DNA from 2 places in the Hathewaya limosa genome. Region 2 is predicted to be linked to the other one. Evidence: predicted binding sites of a transcription regulator. Region 2 holds the regulator's gene; the other holds the start of a gene.
The links. Region 2 encodes HrcA, which represses chaperone genes, less so after heat shock. Its sites were predicted from a motif close to TGTTAGCACTCNNNNNNNNNGAGTGCTAACA; they were not measured.

Region 1: the regulator HrcA is predicted to act here: its motif matches at 1,547-1,577, upstream of groES (co-chaperone GroES).

Annotation. Positions count from the first base shown of each region.
Region 1 covers NZ_JAUSWN010000001.1:168,616-177,571, forward strand. Annotated here, with positions in the region: gene QOZ93_RS00760 (DNA-3-methyladenine glycosylase family protein) at 1-601, shown strand, start outside; gene QOZ93_RS14045 (TIGR01906 family membrane protein) at 621-1,286, opposite strand; gene groES (co-chaperone GroES) at 1,647-1,931, shown strand; gene groL (chaperonin GroEL) at 1,975-3,609, shown strand; purine riboswitch at 3,714-3,811, shown strand; gene guaB (IMP dehydrogenase) at 3,940-5,394, shown strand; gene guaA (glutamine-hydrolyzing GMP synthase) at 5,421-6,956, shown strand; gene QOZ93_RS00785 (DUF4491 family protein) at 7,180-7,476, shown strand; gene QOZ93_RS00790 (NupC/NupG family nucleoside CNT transporter) at 7,822-8,956, shown strand, end outside.
Region 2 covers NZ_JAUSWN010000004.1:16,908-25,863, reverse strand. Annotated here, with positions in the region: gene QOZ93_RS03155 (ABC-2 transporter permease) at 1-167, opposite strand, end outside; gene QOZ93_RS03150 (ABC transporter ATP-binding protein) at 154-852, opposite strand; gene dnaJ (molecular chaperone DnaJ) at 991-2,139, opposite strand; gene dnaK (molecular chaperone DnaK) at 2,306-4,156, opposite strand; gene grpE (nucleotide exchange factor GrpE) at 4,246-4,881, opposite strand; gene hrcA (heat-inducible transcriptional repressor HrcA) at 4,919-5,965, opposite strand; gene hemW (radical SAM family heme chaperone HemW) at 6,153-7,274, opposite strand; gene lepA (translation elongation factor 4) at 7,295-8,956, opposite strand, start outside.

The DNA.
Region 1 (8,956 bases), on a different contig from region 2:
AGAAGATCCTATTTTAAAAGAAGGAATTAAATTTGGAGAAGGAATAAGAATTTTAAAACAAGAACCTTTTGAAATAACACTATCCTTTATAATATCTGCCAATAATAGAATATCTATGATAAAAAAAGCAATAAGCAATATAAGTGAGAAGTGGGGTGAAAAATTAGAATATAAAGAGAAAACCTATTATACGTTTCCTAGTCTTGAAAGCTTAAGTATTGCTACTACAGAAGAATTAGAGGGGTGTAGTACAGGATTTAGAGCTAAGTATTTAAAAGATACTATAAATAAAATATATACTGGTGAAATGAATTTAGAAGAAATTAAAGAAATGAATGATGATGAATGTCATAAAAAAATGCAAGAGTTTAACGGTGTAGGTCCCAAAGTTTCTGATTGTATTATACTTTTTTCTATGCAGAAATATTCTGCATTTCCAGTTGATGTATGGGTAAAAAGGGCTATGCAATACTTTTACCTAGCCCCAGAAGTATCTTTGCCTAAAATTCGAATATTTGCAAGAGAAAAGTTTGGAGAACTTTCTGGATTTGCACAACAATATTTATTTTATTATGCAAGAGAAAATAAAATTAATATTTAATAAATAAGAAATTTTACTTTCATTTTTTTTGATTTTTTTTTAAACTCATAGAGTAAATCATAAAAAATAATAAAGAATATAATAAAAAAATTGATAATATAAAAATTCCTTCATGAAAGAAAAAAGTTTCAGGAAGAACATTTATTACGGGATCTTTTATAGGATCAAAAAGCCAGTAGTTATTGTTAAATAGGATTTTATGAAAAATTTTAAAGGTAAAGTTAAAATTAATTAAAATGGGTATAGTTAGAACAAAGGGAATGATCAATGAAATAACGGAAAAATTGCGTATGAATTTGAATTCCTTTTGTTTGTACTTTTTTGCAAAATTATAAATTGTAATTGGAAGAAAAATAAACATACCTAAATTCATATTTTGTATAACATTTCTTACTTCAAAAAAATGAGTGGTTCCTTCTTGTGAAGATATAAAATAAGGCATTTTAAAATTATATGTAGTACTATATAAAAAATTTATTAGATAGTTATAATTATGTTTTAATTGTTCATAGGATAAAGAAGATAAATTTTCAAGATTTAAAAATTTAATATCAAAATAATATATGTTTTTAAAAAGTAATGTAATATTTATACTAAAAGTTATAAGACAGTATATAAAAGATGAATAAAAAATAATATTTCTAATAGTAAATATTTTATTAATTGATAATTTAGAATTAGTCATTGTAAGTACCTCGTAAAAGTATGATTATTAATAAAGTTGAGTTAATTTTGTCTTTTTATTATATTATAATCATTTTAAATAGAATAAAAAGACAAAAATATCTTATATTCCATTTAAAAATAGTATATAATAGTAAAATAAAGAAATATTAAGATTTATACTTATAAATTTAAATATTGATAAAAAATTATTGATAACGGTCTATTTTAAAACAGTATCATAGTTGATATTAATATTAGTATTAATTACTATAATAATTGTATTAGCACTCTAAATCAATGAGTGCTAACAAAGAGATACTAATAAAAATTACTAAGTTATAAATATAAATATAAACGATTTGATTAAGGAGGGTTTAAAATGAGTATAAGACCACTTGGTGACAGAGTTGTTATTAAAAGATTAGAAGCAGAGGAAACTACTAAAAGCGGTATTGTTTTAACAGGGGCTTCAAAAGAAAAACCTCAAGAAGCTGAAGTAATAGCAGTAGGACCTGGCGGAATAGTAGATGGTAAAGAAGTTAAAATGGAATTAAAAGTTGGAGATAAAGTATTATTCTCCAAATATTCAGGAAATGAAATTAAATTTGAAGGTCAAGAATATATAATTATAAGTCAATCAGAAATATTAGCAGTAGTAGAATAATAGAATTAATCCTAAAAAGTTTAATAAATAGGAGGTTTTGATAATGGCAAAGACAATATTATTTAATGAAGAAGCTAGAAGATCAATGCAAAAAGGTGTTGATAAATTAGCTAATACTGTAAAGGTAACACTTGGACCAAAAGGAAGAAACGTAGTTTTAGATAAAAAATTTGGAGCACCACTAATTACTAATGATGGTGTAAGTATAGCTAGAGAAATAGAATTAGAGGATCCATATGAAAATATGGGAGCTCAACTTGTTAAAGAAGTTGCAACAAAAACTAATGATGTAGCAGGGGATGGTACTACAACAGCTACTTTATTAGCACAAGCTATTATAAGAGAAGGTCTAAAAAATGTAACAGCTGGTGCAAATCCAATGCTAATAAGAGAAGGTATAAAAATGGCAGTTGATACGACTGTTGAAGAAATTAAAAAATTATCTAAACCAGTTAATGGTAAAGAAGATATAGCAAGAGTTGCAGCTATTTCAGCAGCAGACGAAGAAATAGGTAAATTAATTGCTGATGCTATGGAAAGAGTAGGCAATGAAGGTGTTATAAGCATAGAAGAATCAAAGACTATGGGAACTGAATTAAGTGTTGTTGAAGGTATGCAATTTGATAGAGGATACTTAAGTCCATATATGGCTACAGATACTGAAAAGATGGAAGCTATTCTTGAAGATGCATATATATTAATTACAGATAAAAAAGTTTCTAATATTCAAGAATTATTACCAATTTTAGAACAAATAGTTCAACAAGGAAAGAAACTTCTTATAATTGCTGATGATGTTGAAGGTGAAGCTTTAGCAACATTAGTTGTAAATAGATTAAGAGGAACATTTACTTGTGTAGCTGTTAAAGCTCCAGGATTCGGTGATAGAAGAAAAGAAATGTTAAATGATATAGCTATCCTAACAGGTGGAGAAGTAGTTTCAGAAGATTTAGGAAGAGATTTAAAAGATGTAACTATAGATATGTTAGGAAGAGCTGAAAGTATTAAAGTATCTAAAGATACTACTACTATCGTAAATGGTAAAGGAAGTAAAGAAGAAATCAAAAATAGAGTTACTCAATTAAGAGCTCAAATCGAAGAAACAACATCTGATTTCGATAGAGAAAAATTACAAGAAAGACTTGCTAAATTAGCAGGTGGTGTAGCTGTAATTAAAGTTGGTGCTGCTACTGAAACAGAACTAAAAGAAAGAAAACTTAGAATTGAAGATGCTTTAGCAGCTACAAGAGCGGCAGTAGAAGAAGGTATTGTTCCAGGTGGTGGAACAGCATATGTTAATGCTATAAATCAAGTATCAAAATTAACTCACAAAAACAGTGATGTTCAAGTTGGTATAAATATTATAGTAAGAGCATTAGAAGAACCAGTTAGACAAATAGCTAAGAATGCTGGATTAGAAGGTTCAGTAATAATAGATAAAGTTAAAGCAAGTAATGAAGGCGTAGGATTTGATGCTTATAATGAAGAGTACGTAGATATGATAAAATCAGGTATTGTTGATCCAACTAAGGTTACAAGATCAGCATTACAAAATGCTTCTTCAGTAGCTTCAACATTCTTAACAACAGAAGCTGCAGTAGTTGATATTCCAGAAAAACAACCAGCAGCTCCAATGGCTCCAGGTATGGATGGAATGGGTATGGGTGGTATGTATTAATATATACCTTAAAAGAGTTTTGCTATGCAAAACTCTTTTTTTTGCAAAAAATACATTGACAAATGTATAAACTTTAAATAGAATAAATATTAATAATTATTTTAGAAAAATTGCATAAATCTTTTCATATAATCCTTTAATATGGTGGGGAGTCTCTACAAGAAACCGAAAATTTCTAACTATGGAAAGAGCATTTAGTTTACTGTATAGCTATTGGCTCTTTTTATAGTGTGTTGCATATGAAATGTGATATGTTATAGCCTTAATAGGTGTACTTTTTTTGTAGTTAAAAAAAGAAAAATGGCAATGATATAAAGGGAGGTCGAAACAATGGCAATAATTTTAAAACAAGCATTTACTTTTGATGATGTACTATTAGTTCCAAATAAATCAGAGGTTTTACCAAGAGAGGTTTCATTAAAAACTAATCTTACAAAAAAAATTAAATTAAATATTCCTTTAATGAGTGCAGGGATGGATACTGTTACTGAGTCTAAAATGGCAATTGCTATGGCTAGAGAAGGTGGTATAGGCATAATACATAAGAATATGTCTATTGAGGCCCAAGCTGCTGAAGTAGATACTGTTAAAAGACAAGAAAATGGAGTAATAACTAATCCATTCTATCTTTCACCAGAAGACAAAATTGAAGATGCTCTAAGATTAATGAAGAAATATAGAATTTCAGGTATTCCTGTAACAGTTGAAGGAAAACTTGTAGGAATAATAACGAATAGAGATATTGTTTATGAAACAGATTATAGTAAGGCAATTAAAGAAGTTATGACTAGTGAAAATTTAATTACAGCTCCAGAGGGAACTGCTATAGATGAAGCTAAGAAGATTCTTCAAAAGCACAAAATAGAGAAATTACCACTAGTAGACAAAGAAAATAATTTAGTTGGATTAATTACTATAAAAGATATTCAGAAGAGTATTTTATATCCTAATTCAGCTAAGGATGAAAGAGGCAGACTACTTTGTGGTGCCGCAGTAGGAATCACAAGTGATATGTTAGAAAGAGTTTCTGCACTTGTTAAAGTTGGCGTAGATGTAGTTGTTCTAGATACAGCACATGGACATTCAAGAGGAGTTCTTGAAGGTGTTAAAAAAATAAAAGAAAACTATCCGGAGTTACAAGTTATTGCAGGAAATATTGCAACTCCTGAAGCAACAAGAGATTTAATTGAGGCTGGTGCTGATTGTGTCAAAGTAGGTATTGGACCTGGATCAATTTGTACTACAAGGGTAGTTGCAGGTGTAGGTGTGCCACAATTAACAGCAGTTATGGATTGTGCGGAAGAAGCTAAAAAATATGGAGTACCGATTATAGCTGATGGTGGATTGAAATATTCTGGTGATATTGTAAAAGCATTGGCAGGAGGAGCTCAAGTTTGTATGATGGGTTCATTATTTGCAGGATGTGAAGAAGCTCCAGGAGAAGTAGAAATATACCAAGGAAGAAGCTATAAGGTATATAGAGGCATGGGATCTTTAGGAGCTATGGCTTGTGGAAGTAAAGATAGATATTTCCAAGAAGGAAACAAGAAATTAGTTCCAGAAGGTGTAGAAGGAAGAATTCCATTTAAGGGAAGTGTAACAGATACTATATATCAATTACTAGGTGGAATACGTTCAGGAATGGGATATTTGGGCTCAAAAGACATTAATACTCTATGTGAAAGTGCTAGATTTGTAGTACAAAGCTCAGCAGGATTAAGAGAAAGTCATCCACATGATATAAATATTACAAAAGAAGCACCAAATTATAGTGTGAAACTATAATTAATGTTGAAATGGAGGAAAACTAAGTGGCAAATAATAAAGAATTAATTTTGATAATAGACTTTGGGGGACAATATAAACAACTTATAGGCAGAAGAGTTAGAGAAAATCATGTTTATTGTGAGATTGTGCCATATACAGTTACAGTAGAAGAAGTAAGGGCAAAACAACCAAAAGGAATAATTTTTACAGGTGGACCTAATAGTGTATATGAAGATGGTTCACCAAGGGTTGATAAAGAAATTTTTGAGTTAGGAATTCCTGTATTAGGTATTTGTTATGGGGCTCAATTAATGTCTTATACTTTAGGTGGTAAAGTTAGTACAGCTACAGTTAGAGAGTATGGAAAAACTGATGTTGATTTAAATACAAATTCTTTAATCTTCAAAGATACAAAAGACAAACAATGTTGGATGAGTCATACTGACTATATATCAGCAGTACCAGAAGGATTTGAAATTACAGGGACAACATCTCAATGTCCGGTAGCTGCTTTTGAGAATGAAGATAGAAAATTATATGGAGTTCAATTCCATCCAGAAGTTGAACATACTTTATTTGGAAGACAAATGATAACTAACTTCCTATTCAACGTATGTGAGGTTGCTGGAGAATGGTCAATGTCTTCATTTATAGAAGAAAAGGTTAAAGAAATAAAAGAAATAGTTGGAGATAAAAAAGTACTTTGTGCATTATCAGGTGGAGTTGATTCATCTGTAGCAGCAGTACTTGTTCATAAAGCTATAGGAAAACAATTAACTTGTGTATTTGTAGATCATGGTTTACTTAGAAAAGATGAAGGAGATCAAGTTGAGAATATATTTAGAGAACAATTTGATATGAATCTAGTTAGAGCTAATGCACAAGAGAGATTTTTAGGAAAGTTAAAAGGTGTTTCTGATCCAGAAAGAAAGAGAAAGATAATTGGAGAAGAATTTATAAGAGTATTTGAGGAAGAATCAGATAAATTAGGAAAAATGGATTTCTTAGTACAAGGAACTATTTATCCAGATGTAGTTGAAAGTGGAACTCAAACATCTGCTGTTATAAAAAGTCATCACAATGTTGGTGGACTTCCAGAAGATGTTGAATTTACATTAATAGAACCTTTAAGAGAACTATTTAAAGATGAGGTTAGAGCTGTTGGAGAGGAATTAGGAATTCCTACGAAATTAGTTTGGAGACAGCCATTCCCAGGACCAGGACTTGCAATAAGGGTTTTAGGTGAAATTACAGAAGATAAGTTAGAAATAGTTAGAGAAGCAGATGCTATATTAAGAGAAGAAGTGGCAAATGCGGGGCTTGAAAGAGATATCTGGCAATACTTCGCTTGTCTACCTAATATTCAATCAGTTGGAGTTATGGGTGATGAAAGAACATACTGCCATACAATAGCATTAAGAGCAGTAACATCTTCAGATGGAATGACTTCAGATTGGGCAAGAATTCCATATGATGTTTTAGATAAAATATCAAGAAGAATAGTAAATGAAGTTAAAGGAGTAAACAGAATTGTTTATGACATAACTTCAAAACCACCATCAACTATTGAGTGGGAATAAATATTATTTAGTTGTATAATTAAAAATTAACAATATATTTTAAAATAAAACCAAAAACAAAAAGTAGTCTAAATTTAGGCTACTTTTGTTTTTTTAGAAATAGACTAAAAGATATTTATAATAAAGATGATTATTTTATTTTTTATAGAATACTATATAATTGTCATAAATAATTTAGTACAATAACTAGATTTTGTAACAAGATATAGTGAAAGGAGAAAATATGAATTTTCAAGGAATTTTTATTGGCTTTATAACATTTATAATTATAGGTATGTTTCATCCAGTAGTTATAAAGGGTGAATATTACTTTGGAAAAAAGATTTGGCCAATTTTTCTTATGTTAGGAATTGTTTTTATAGGTTCAGCTTTATTTACAAAAAGTAGTATACTTAGTTCTATTTTGGGAGTAACAGGATTTTCTTGTTTATGGAGCATATTTGAGATAATTGAGCAGGAAGAGAGAGTTAAAAAAGGATGGTTCCCATCAAATTCTAAAAGAATAAATAAGAAAAAATAATCGGGATAAAATATATATAAGAAAGGAAGGAGGTTAATAGCACAACGTATAAAATTTCATGTCAGAATTATATGATAATAGGTTATACTAAGGATACAAGAAAAAATGTCTATTATAGTCGAAAAAAAGTTTAAATTAAAAAATTTTAGATATTAAGACATAAAATTACTATAAAACATTAAACTGTTATACTATATATAATTAAATATTTATTATTATTAAAAAAAATAAAAAAGTTATTTAAATGTGATACAATATATGATAAAATTTTAATAAATAATAAAATTTATATTAACATTTTAATAATAAAATTAAAATACTTAAGAAAATAAAGGGAGAAAACAAATGAGTAGATTCATAGGTTTACTTGGTATTATTGTGATAATAGGAATTGCATATTTATTATCCGATAATAAGAAACAAATTAATTGGAAATTAGTAGGAATTGGTATAGGTCTTCAAGTTCTATTCGCTTTAATAATACTTAAAGTTCCATTGGGAAGAATAGTTTTTCAGTCAGTGGGTTCAGTTATTGATAGTTTGTTAGCTTTTACTAATGAAGGTTCGAAATTTTTATTTGGTCCTTTGGTTACATCAGATAGTTTAGGGATGATATTTGCTTTTAAAATATTACCTACAATAGTATTCTTTTCAGCTTTTATGAGTATTTTATATTATTTAGGAATTATGCAGTTTATAATATCTATATTAGCAAAAGGTATAGCTAAATTACTAGGAACTAGTGGTGCAGAAACATTATCAGCAGTAGGAAATATATTCTTAGGACAAACGGAAGCGCCTTTATTAATAAAACCATTTATAAAAGGAATGACAAAGTCCGAACTTTTAACTATAATGGTTGGAGGAATGGCTACTGTTGCTGGTGGGGTAATGGCTGGATATGTAGCTATGGGTGTTGATGCAGCTAACTTACTTGCTGCAAGTATTATGGCTGCACCTGGAGGACTTATTATTTCAAAAATTATATGTCCTCAAGATGAAGTTCCAGAAACAAATGGATCAGTTAAAATAGAAATAAAATCAGAATGTTCTAATATAGTAGATGCAGCAGCAACAGGAGCTAGTGAAGGGTTATCTCTTGCATTAAATGTAGGAGCAATGCTTTTAGCATTTATAGCATTAATAGCTTTAGTTAATTCTCTTATAGGAGTAATTGGAGTTAGGATAGGGATGCCATCATTAGATTTAGGATGGATTCTAGGAAGAATATTTGCTCCACTTGCTTATGTAATGGGGATACCTCAACAAGATATAATTCAAGCAGGAAATTTATTTGGAACAAAGGTAGTTTTAAATGAATTTGTAGCTTATGCAAATTTTGCTCCACTTATAAAATCACATGCATTACATCCTAAAACAATTCTTATTTTAACTTATGCTCTTTGTGGATTTGCAAATATAAGTTCTATAGGTATACAAATAGGTGGTATCGGTGGACTTGCTCCAGAAAAACGTAAAG
Region 2 (8,956 bases):
TCATCTAAAAACATCTTTATCTCACTATTAATATTTGTTATTCCATCTTTTATAATAAGTAGATGACCTAAAAATGATAGAATAAAGAATGGTATTACTATTTTTAGACTTTTATAAATCTCGTGATTTAATAAGTACCAAAATTTATTTTCCTTATTTTTCTCCATTTTTATATACCTCCCTTAACTTATCCTCTATAGATAATCCTTGGTTCTCTTTTAATTCTTCCACATTAAACTTAGATATTAATTTTCCGTTTTCTATAAGTACTACTTCATCTGCTAAATGTTCTATTTCTTTTATTTCATGAGTAGTTAAAAGTATCGCCATGTTATCATTCATTAATCTAATCATAGATTTTATAAAATCTTCTCTTGTAAAAATATCAATTCCTGAAAAAGGCTCATCCATTAATAAATATTTAGGATTTTGACAAAATCCAATTATAAGCTTTACTCTAGCTATATTTCCTTTAGACAAATGTGATATTTTTTTAAGGTCATCTAAATTAAACTCTTTTAACATTTTCTCTGCCTTTTCCATATCCCAATTTTTATAAAATGTATTCATATACTGAAATAGTTCTTTTATAGTCATAAAAGAATAATGACAACTTATATCAGGTATTAAAGAAATTTTATCATATTGCTTATAATTTAATTTTTCCCCATCTATTAATATTTCTCCAGAACTTAGTCTTTGAAGACCCATAATAACTTTCATTATGGTTGATTTACCTGCTCCATTCAAACCCAAAAGAGCAGTTATTTTTCCTTTCTCAATATTAAAACTTATGTCATCCAAAGCTTTAACTTTTTTAAACCTTTTTACTGCATTTTTAACCTCAATCATTTTTTCCCTTTTCCTCCTTATGTATTAATGTATTAATACACTTTAAGTGTATTATAGCATTGATACACTTTTAATACAATAAGTTTTCAAAATAAATAAAAAATAGCAAAAAGACTTTATCTTTTTGCTATTTTTTATTTATTTCTTTAAATTCTTTTTAAAAAAGCCCTTATGTTCCTCTTGTTGAGGTTCTATTTCACCTGATGCCTCCATAAATTGAAGAATAGCTTGTTTTTGTTTTTCGTTAATCTTTTTAGGTATATCAACTACTACTTTAACAAATTGATCTCCTCTACCTGTACCATTTACCCTTGGTACACCTTTTCCTCTTAATCTAAACACTGTATTAGATTGTGTGCCCGAAGGAACCTTGTATACAACTTCTCCATCTACTGTAGGAACCTTAAGTTCCGCACCTAGAATAGCTTTAGATACACTAATATGTTCCTCCATATAAATATCATTTCCTCTTCTTTCAAAAAGCTTATGAGGAGCTACTCTTAAGTTAATATATAAATCACCTGATGGACCTTTGTTACTTCCTGGTTCACCTTGTCCTCTTATAGGTATAATGTTACCATTATCAACACCTGCTGGAACTTTCACCTTTATAGATTTTCTCTTTTTAATTTTACCTGTACCATGACAACTAGAGCAAGGATTTTCTATAATTGTTCCTAATCCTCTACATTTATCACAAGTAGTTTGAGTTGAAAATGCTCCAAAAGCTGTTCTTCTTTGCATTGTTATTCTACCTGTTCCATTACATCTATCGCATGTCTTTGGAGATGTTCCTGGTTTTGCACCTGTTCCATTACAAGTTTCACAATTTTCATGTTTATTTACTACTATTTCTTTTTCACAACCAAACACTGCTTCTTCAAAACTTAAATTTAAAGTTGTTTCTATATCTGCACCTTTTCTTGGTGCATTAGGATTAGCTCTGCCACTTGAACCGAATCCTCCAAATCCACCTGAAAATCCACCACCAAATATATCTCCAAATATGTCTCCTAAATCTGAAAAATCAAATCCTGCTCCATTAAATCCACCATCAAATCCTGCTCCAAAATCAGCCGTACCATATTGATCATATCTAGCTTTTTTTTCTGGATCTGAAAGTACTTGATATGCTTCATTTATCTCTTTAAATTTTTCTTCTGCCTCTTTATTATCTGGATTTCTATCTGGATGGTATTTTAAAGCAAGCTTTTTAAAGGCCCTTTTGATATCTGGCTCACTAGCTCCTTTTTCTATGCCTAAAATCTCATAGTAATCTTTTGCCATGCTTATTTTCACCACCTAATACTAATAGAATAAATTTCAATCTTTAATATTATATCTTATACTACATATAATTAACAACAACATTTTATACTAAATATTATTTTTTACTAAAATCAAGGGAGGGTTATTACCCATCCCTTGATCTTTTATCTTAAATTTTTAAATACTATTCTTTATCTTTAACTTCAAAATCAGCATCTACTACATTATCATCTTGTGATGCACTATTAGTAGTGTTTTCTGCTCCTTGAGCTCCTTCAGCATTAGGTGCTCCTTGTGGATTAGCTTCTTGATACATTTTAGATGAAATTGCATAGAATTCTTGAGTTAATTCTTCAGTAGCTTTTTTAATAGCTTCTAAATCTTCTCCCTCTTTAACTTTCTTTAATGCTTCTAACTTTTCTTCAACTTTAGCCTTATCTTCTGGAGATACCTTATCTTCTAACTCTTTTAAAGTTTTCTCTGTTTGATAAGCTATTTGATCTGCATTATTTTTAACTTCTATACCTTCTTTTCTTTTCTTATCTGCCTCTTCAAATTTCTTAGCTTCTTCTACCGCCTTATTAATTTCATCATCTGAAAGATTTGTTGAAGCTGTAATAGTAATATTAGCTTCTTTACCAGTTCCCTTATCTTTTGCAGATACATTAACAATACCATTAGCATCTATATCAAAAGTAACTTCTATTTGAGGAATTCCTCTTGGAGCTGGAGCTATACCTGATAAAGTAAATCTTCCTAATGTTTTGTTGTCTGCAGCCATTTGTCTTTCACCTTGAACTACGTGAATTTCAACTGATGTTTGACCATCTGCTGCTGTTGAGAATATTTGGCTCTTTTTAGCTGGTATAGTTGAGTTTCTTTCAATTAATGGAGTAGCAACTCCACCTAAAGTTTCAATACCTAATGTAAGTGGAGTAACATCTAGAAGTAATACATCTTTAACTTCTCCTGTTAGTACACCTGCTTGTATTGCTGCACCTGATGCAACACATTCGTCTGGATTTACTCCTTTTGATGGTTCTTTTCCTGTAAAGCTTTTAACTGCTTCTTGAACTGCTGGAATTCTTGTTGAACCACCTACTAAGATAATTTTATCTACTTCATTAATATTTAAGTTTGCGTCACTTAATGCCTTTTTAATTGGTTCTATTGTTCTTTGAACTAAATCACTTGTTAATTCATTAAATTTAGCTCTTGTAATATCCATATCTATATGTTTTGGACCTGTTGCATCAGCTGTAATAAATGGTAAATTTATATTTGTTTGAGTTGATGAAGATAACTCTATTTTAGCTTTTTCTGCAGCTTCTTTTAATCTTTGAAGTGCCATTTTATCATTTCTTAAATCTATTCCATTTTCAGCTTTAAATGTTTCTGCTATATAGTCCATAACTTTTTGGTCAAAGTCATCTCCACCTAATTTAGTATCACCATTAGTAGCTAATACTTCAAATACACCGTCACCTAGTTCAAGTATAGATACATCAAAAGTACCTCCACCTAAATCATAAACTAAGATTTTTTGGTTAGAATCCATTTTATCTAATCCATAAGCAAGAGATGCAGCTGTTGGCTCATTTATAATTCTTCTTACATTTAAACCAGCAATTTTACCAGCATCTTTAGTTGCTTGTCTTTGGCTATCATTAAAATAAGCTGGAACTGTAATAACTGCCTCTGTTACAGTTTCTCCTAAATACGCTTCAGCATCTGCTTTTAATTTTTGTAATATCATAGCTGAAATTTCTTGTGAAGTATAGTCTTTTCCATCTATTGTTGTTTTATGATCTGTACCCATATATCTTTTAATTGAGATTATTGTTTTATCTGGATTTGTAATTGCCTGTCTTTTTGCAACTTGCCCTACAAGTCTTGATCCATCTGCTTGGAAAGAAACAACTGATGGAGTTGTTCTAGCACCCTCTGAACTAGGGATTACTACTGGATCTCCTCCTTCCATAACTGCCACACATGAATTTGTTGTACCTAAATCAATACCTATTATTTTAGCCATTATATTGTACCTCCTAATATTACGAAATTTTATTTATTCTTAATGATTTGTTATTTACATTTAAGTATTTTTAATAAGTTGAAAACTTTTTAGTTAGCAACTTGAACCATGCTATATCTTAAAACTTTATCTCCTCTTTTATATCCCTTTTGGAATACTTGAACTATTTCATTTTTACCATAGGCATCATCCTCTAAATGCATAACTGCATTATGCAAATTAGGATTAAATTCACCATCTGTACAGATTTCTTCTATTTCTAGTTTTTCAAGAGCGGTAATAAAGCCTTTTATTGTCATCTCTATTCCTTGTTTAAGCTCATCTACAGAACCATCAGCTTCAATAGCTCTTTCCAAATTGTCAAGAACCGGTAAAAACTCTTTTAATATTTTCTCACATGAAGTATTAAATATTTCTTCTTTTTCCTTAGCTGTTCTATTTCTATAGTTTTCATACTCTGAAACAAGATTTGTATATTTTTCTTCTACAGCATTTAATTTATTAGATGAAAGCTTATTTTCTTCTTTTAGTGTTTCATTTTCCTCTTTAAGAGCATCTAATTGCTTTTGTAATAACTCTTTCTCATCTAATACTATAACCTTTTCATCCTGTAAGTCACTATTTTCCTTATTGTCATCATCTTCTACTTCTATTTTTTCTTCTACCTCTTCATTAAGTTCAGTAGAATCTTTAATTATATTTTCTTCATTGTTATTTCTAGTCAAAACGCCACTCCTCCCATTCATATCTTTCTATAAGAAGTTACTTACCATATATTTGTAATATATTAAAATTTAATTCTTTTATTAAACTGTTTATTGAAGAAATAACTTTATTATAGTTCATTCTTGTTGGACCTATTACTCCTATGGCACCTAAAGGTTTATCTCTAAAACCATATATTGCAGTTATAATACTATATTCTCTAGCATTAGTTAAGCTATTTTCAACTCCAATATTAATTTTAATGCCTTCTTCATTACTTTTTTTGCTTTCTTCCTCTCCAAGTATAAGTCTTAAATTTTCCTCATTGTTAATAAACTCAAAAAACTCTCTTGCTTTTTCTATATTACTATACTCTGGATATTTAAGTATATTAGTAGTTCCTTCTGCATATACTTCTGAAGTTTCCATATTTTTTAGACTTTTATAAAGCGTAGGTATTAATGCATTAAATATATCATCATACCCTTTTAAATCATCTCTTAGATTATTAATAACTTCTAAATCTATATCCTCAACGCTTAAATTAATAAGTCTTGAATTAATTAATTTATTTAATTTTAAAAGTATGTTTTCTTCAATTGGTTTCTCAATTTTAATTACATCATTTTTAATCATTCCATTATTAGTTATGATTACTACTAGTATGGTATGAGTATCTATGCTAATTAATTGAATCTGCTTTAAGGAACTCCGTTTTAAAGATGGAGTTTTTACTATACAAGCTAAATTTGTTAATTCTGATAAAATTCTTGTTGCTTCATTAACAACCTTATCTAATTCATATAATGCTGAACCCAATAATTTATTTTTAATAAAAAATTGTTCTTCCTGCGACAGATCTGTTAATTGCATTAATTTATCAACATATAGCCTATAGCCTCGGTCCGATGGAATTCTCCCTGATGAACTGTGAAGTTGTTCTAAATATCCCAGTTCCTCTAAATCAGCCATTTCATTTCTTATAGTTGCAGAACTAACACCTAAATCATATTTTTTAGCAATAGTTCTAGACCCAACAGGTTCACCTGTTTGAACGTAATCTCTAATTATGGCTTCAAGAATTTTTATTTTCCTATCATCCATGACTATCACCTCTTTATTAGCACTCATCATCATTGAGTGCTAATGACTATGTTTTAAAAATAACATCATAAAAAGTATTTGTCAAACCTCTTAAATGTACCTTATGTTATAATTAAAGTATAAATTCAATTTTATCTTGACTTTTCTTCTATTTACTACTTATTTCTCTTGTTTACTTCTCAACCTATTAATCCAAAATAAAATCGGCCATTACCACATTAGATAATTCAATGCCTCTCTTAGTTAATCTTAAATATTGTTTATCTTCTTCTAATAAATTTAATCTTTTATATTTATCAATAACTTCCTTATATACATCTTCTATATACATCTTAAAATTCTCATAAAACTTTTCTTTATTAACACCTTTTATTTTTCTAAGTCCCATAAACATAAACTCTTCCATAGAATCTTTTTTAGTATTTTTATGTTCTTCTATAATAGGATACCTATTTTGTCTTAAACATTCCATATACTCTTTAATATTATGAGTGTTCTCTCTTCTAGTTTGATTTAAAAATGAATGTGCTCCAAGTCCACATCCTACATATTCCTTTAAATCCCAATATACTATATTATGCAAACATTCCTTATTAGGTTTAGAAAAATTCGAAATTTCATACTGAAAATAAGAATTTTTCTTTAAACTTTCTAAAATATAATTATACATTTCCCTTTCTTCTTCTTCCGTAGGCAGAGATTTTCTATCTTCATATAATTTATAAAAGGGTGTACCTTCTTCTACAATCAAACTATATGCTGAAATATGCTCTGGATTCAATTTGATAACCTTTTCCAAAGTATCCTTTAAATCATCTATTTTTTGATTAGGCAGTCCAAACATTATATCTATATTTATATTATTAAATCCTTCATTTCTTGCCATATTGAAAGACTTCAAAAACTCATCTGCATCATGAATTCTACCTAAGATTTTTAAGAGTCCATTATCAAAACTTTGAAGGCCTATACTTAATCTATTTACACCCATTGCTTTCAAAATTCTAAGTTTTTCCTCTGTAAAAGTACCTGGGTTACCTTCACAAGAAAATTCTACATCCTCTGTCAATTTTAATTTTCCTATTACTTTACTTAGTTTATTCAAATTTTTTATATTTAAAAAGGTGGGAGTTCCCCCACCTATATAAACTGTTTTAAATATATTGTCTTTGTATAAAAGTAATTCAGAAGAAAGAGCTTCAATGTAATCATCCATAAACTCTTCCCTATGGACAAAGGACGTAAAATCACAATATAGGCATTTCTGTTTACAAAAAGGTATATGAATATATAGTGATTTTTCCTTCATATTAATTTCTCCTTTAATTCTTAATCATCAGTTTTTAATACTGCCATAAATGCTTCTTGTGGAACATCTACACTTCCTAATTGTCTCATTCTCTTTTTACCTTTTTTCTGCTTTTCAAGAAGTTTTCTCTTTCTTGAAATGTCTCCACCATAACATTTTGCAAGTACATCTTTTCTCATAGCCTTTATAGTTTCTCTAGCTATAATTTTACTTCCTACAGTAGCCTGAATAGGAATTTCAAATAATTGTCTAGGAATTAAATCTTTTAATTTTTCTGCAATCATTCTTCCTCTTGCATATGCTCTCTCTTCTGGAACGATTAATGATAATGCATCAACTTTTTCTTTATTTAAAAGAATGTCAAGTTTTACAAGTTTAGTTTCTTTATATCCTCTAAGTTCATAATCAAAAGAGGCATATCCTTTTGTCCTAGATTTTAAGCAATCAAAGAAATCATATATAATTTCATTTAAAGGTATATCATAGTTTAAAACTACTCTTGTTGTTTCAATATATTGCATATCAATAAAGATTCCTCTTCTATCTTGACAAAGATCCATAATAGCACCTACATAATCTGATGGTGTTATAACAGATGCTCTAACTATAGGTTCTTCCATTTTTCTGATTTCTGCTGGATCTGGCATATTTGTTGGATTTGTAATAGCAAGTTCGCTTCCATCTGTTTTATAAACTTTATATATAACTGATGGTGCTGTAGTTATAATATCTATATCGAATTCTCTTTCTATTCTTTCTTGAATTATCTCCATATGAAGCAATCCTAAAAATCCACATCTAAATCCAAATCCTAAAGCTACGGATGTTTCAGGTTCGAATGCCAATGCAGCATCATTTAACTGAAGTTTTTCTAAAGCTTCTTTTAATTCATCATATTTTGCACCATCTACAGGATAAACTCCACTGTATACCATAGGTATTGCTGGTCTATATCCTTCTAGTACCTCTTTAGTTGGATTTTTAGCATCTGTTATAGTATCACCAACCCTGGCATCCCTAACATTTTTAATAGATGCACAAATATAACCAACATCTCCTGCACTAAGTTCATCTACTGCTACATAATTAGGTTCAAAAACACCAACCTCTACTACATCATAAGTTTTTCCAGTAGCCATTAACTTAATTTTAGAACCTTTTTTAACAGATCCGTCTTTAATTCTAACGTAAGATACTACACCTTTATAACTATCATAGTAAGAATCAAAAATTAATGCTTTTAAAGATCCTTCTTCATTTCCATTAGGACATGGTATCTTTTCTATAACACATTCCAATACATCCTGAATGTTTAAACCTGTTTTGGCTGAAATTAAAGGTGCATCAGATGCTTCTATACCTATAACATCTTCTATTTCTTGTTTAATTTCATCTGGTCTAGCACTTGGAAGATCAATTTTATTAATAACTGGAGCAATTTCAAGATCATTATCTACAGCTAGATAACAATTGGCCAAAGTTTGAGCTTGTATTCCCTGTGTAGCATCTACAACTAGTACTGCACCTTCACACGCTGCTAAACTTCTTGAAACTTCATAGTTAAAATCTACATGCCCTGGAGTATCTATAAGGTTTAATATGTACTCTTCTCCATTTTTAGCCTTATATTTAAGTCTAGCTGCCTGTGACTTTATAGTTATTCCTCTTTCTCTTTCAAGTTC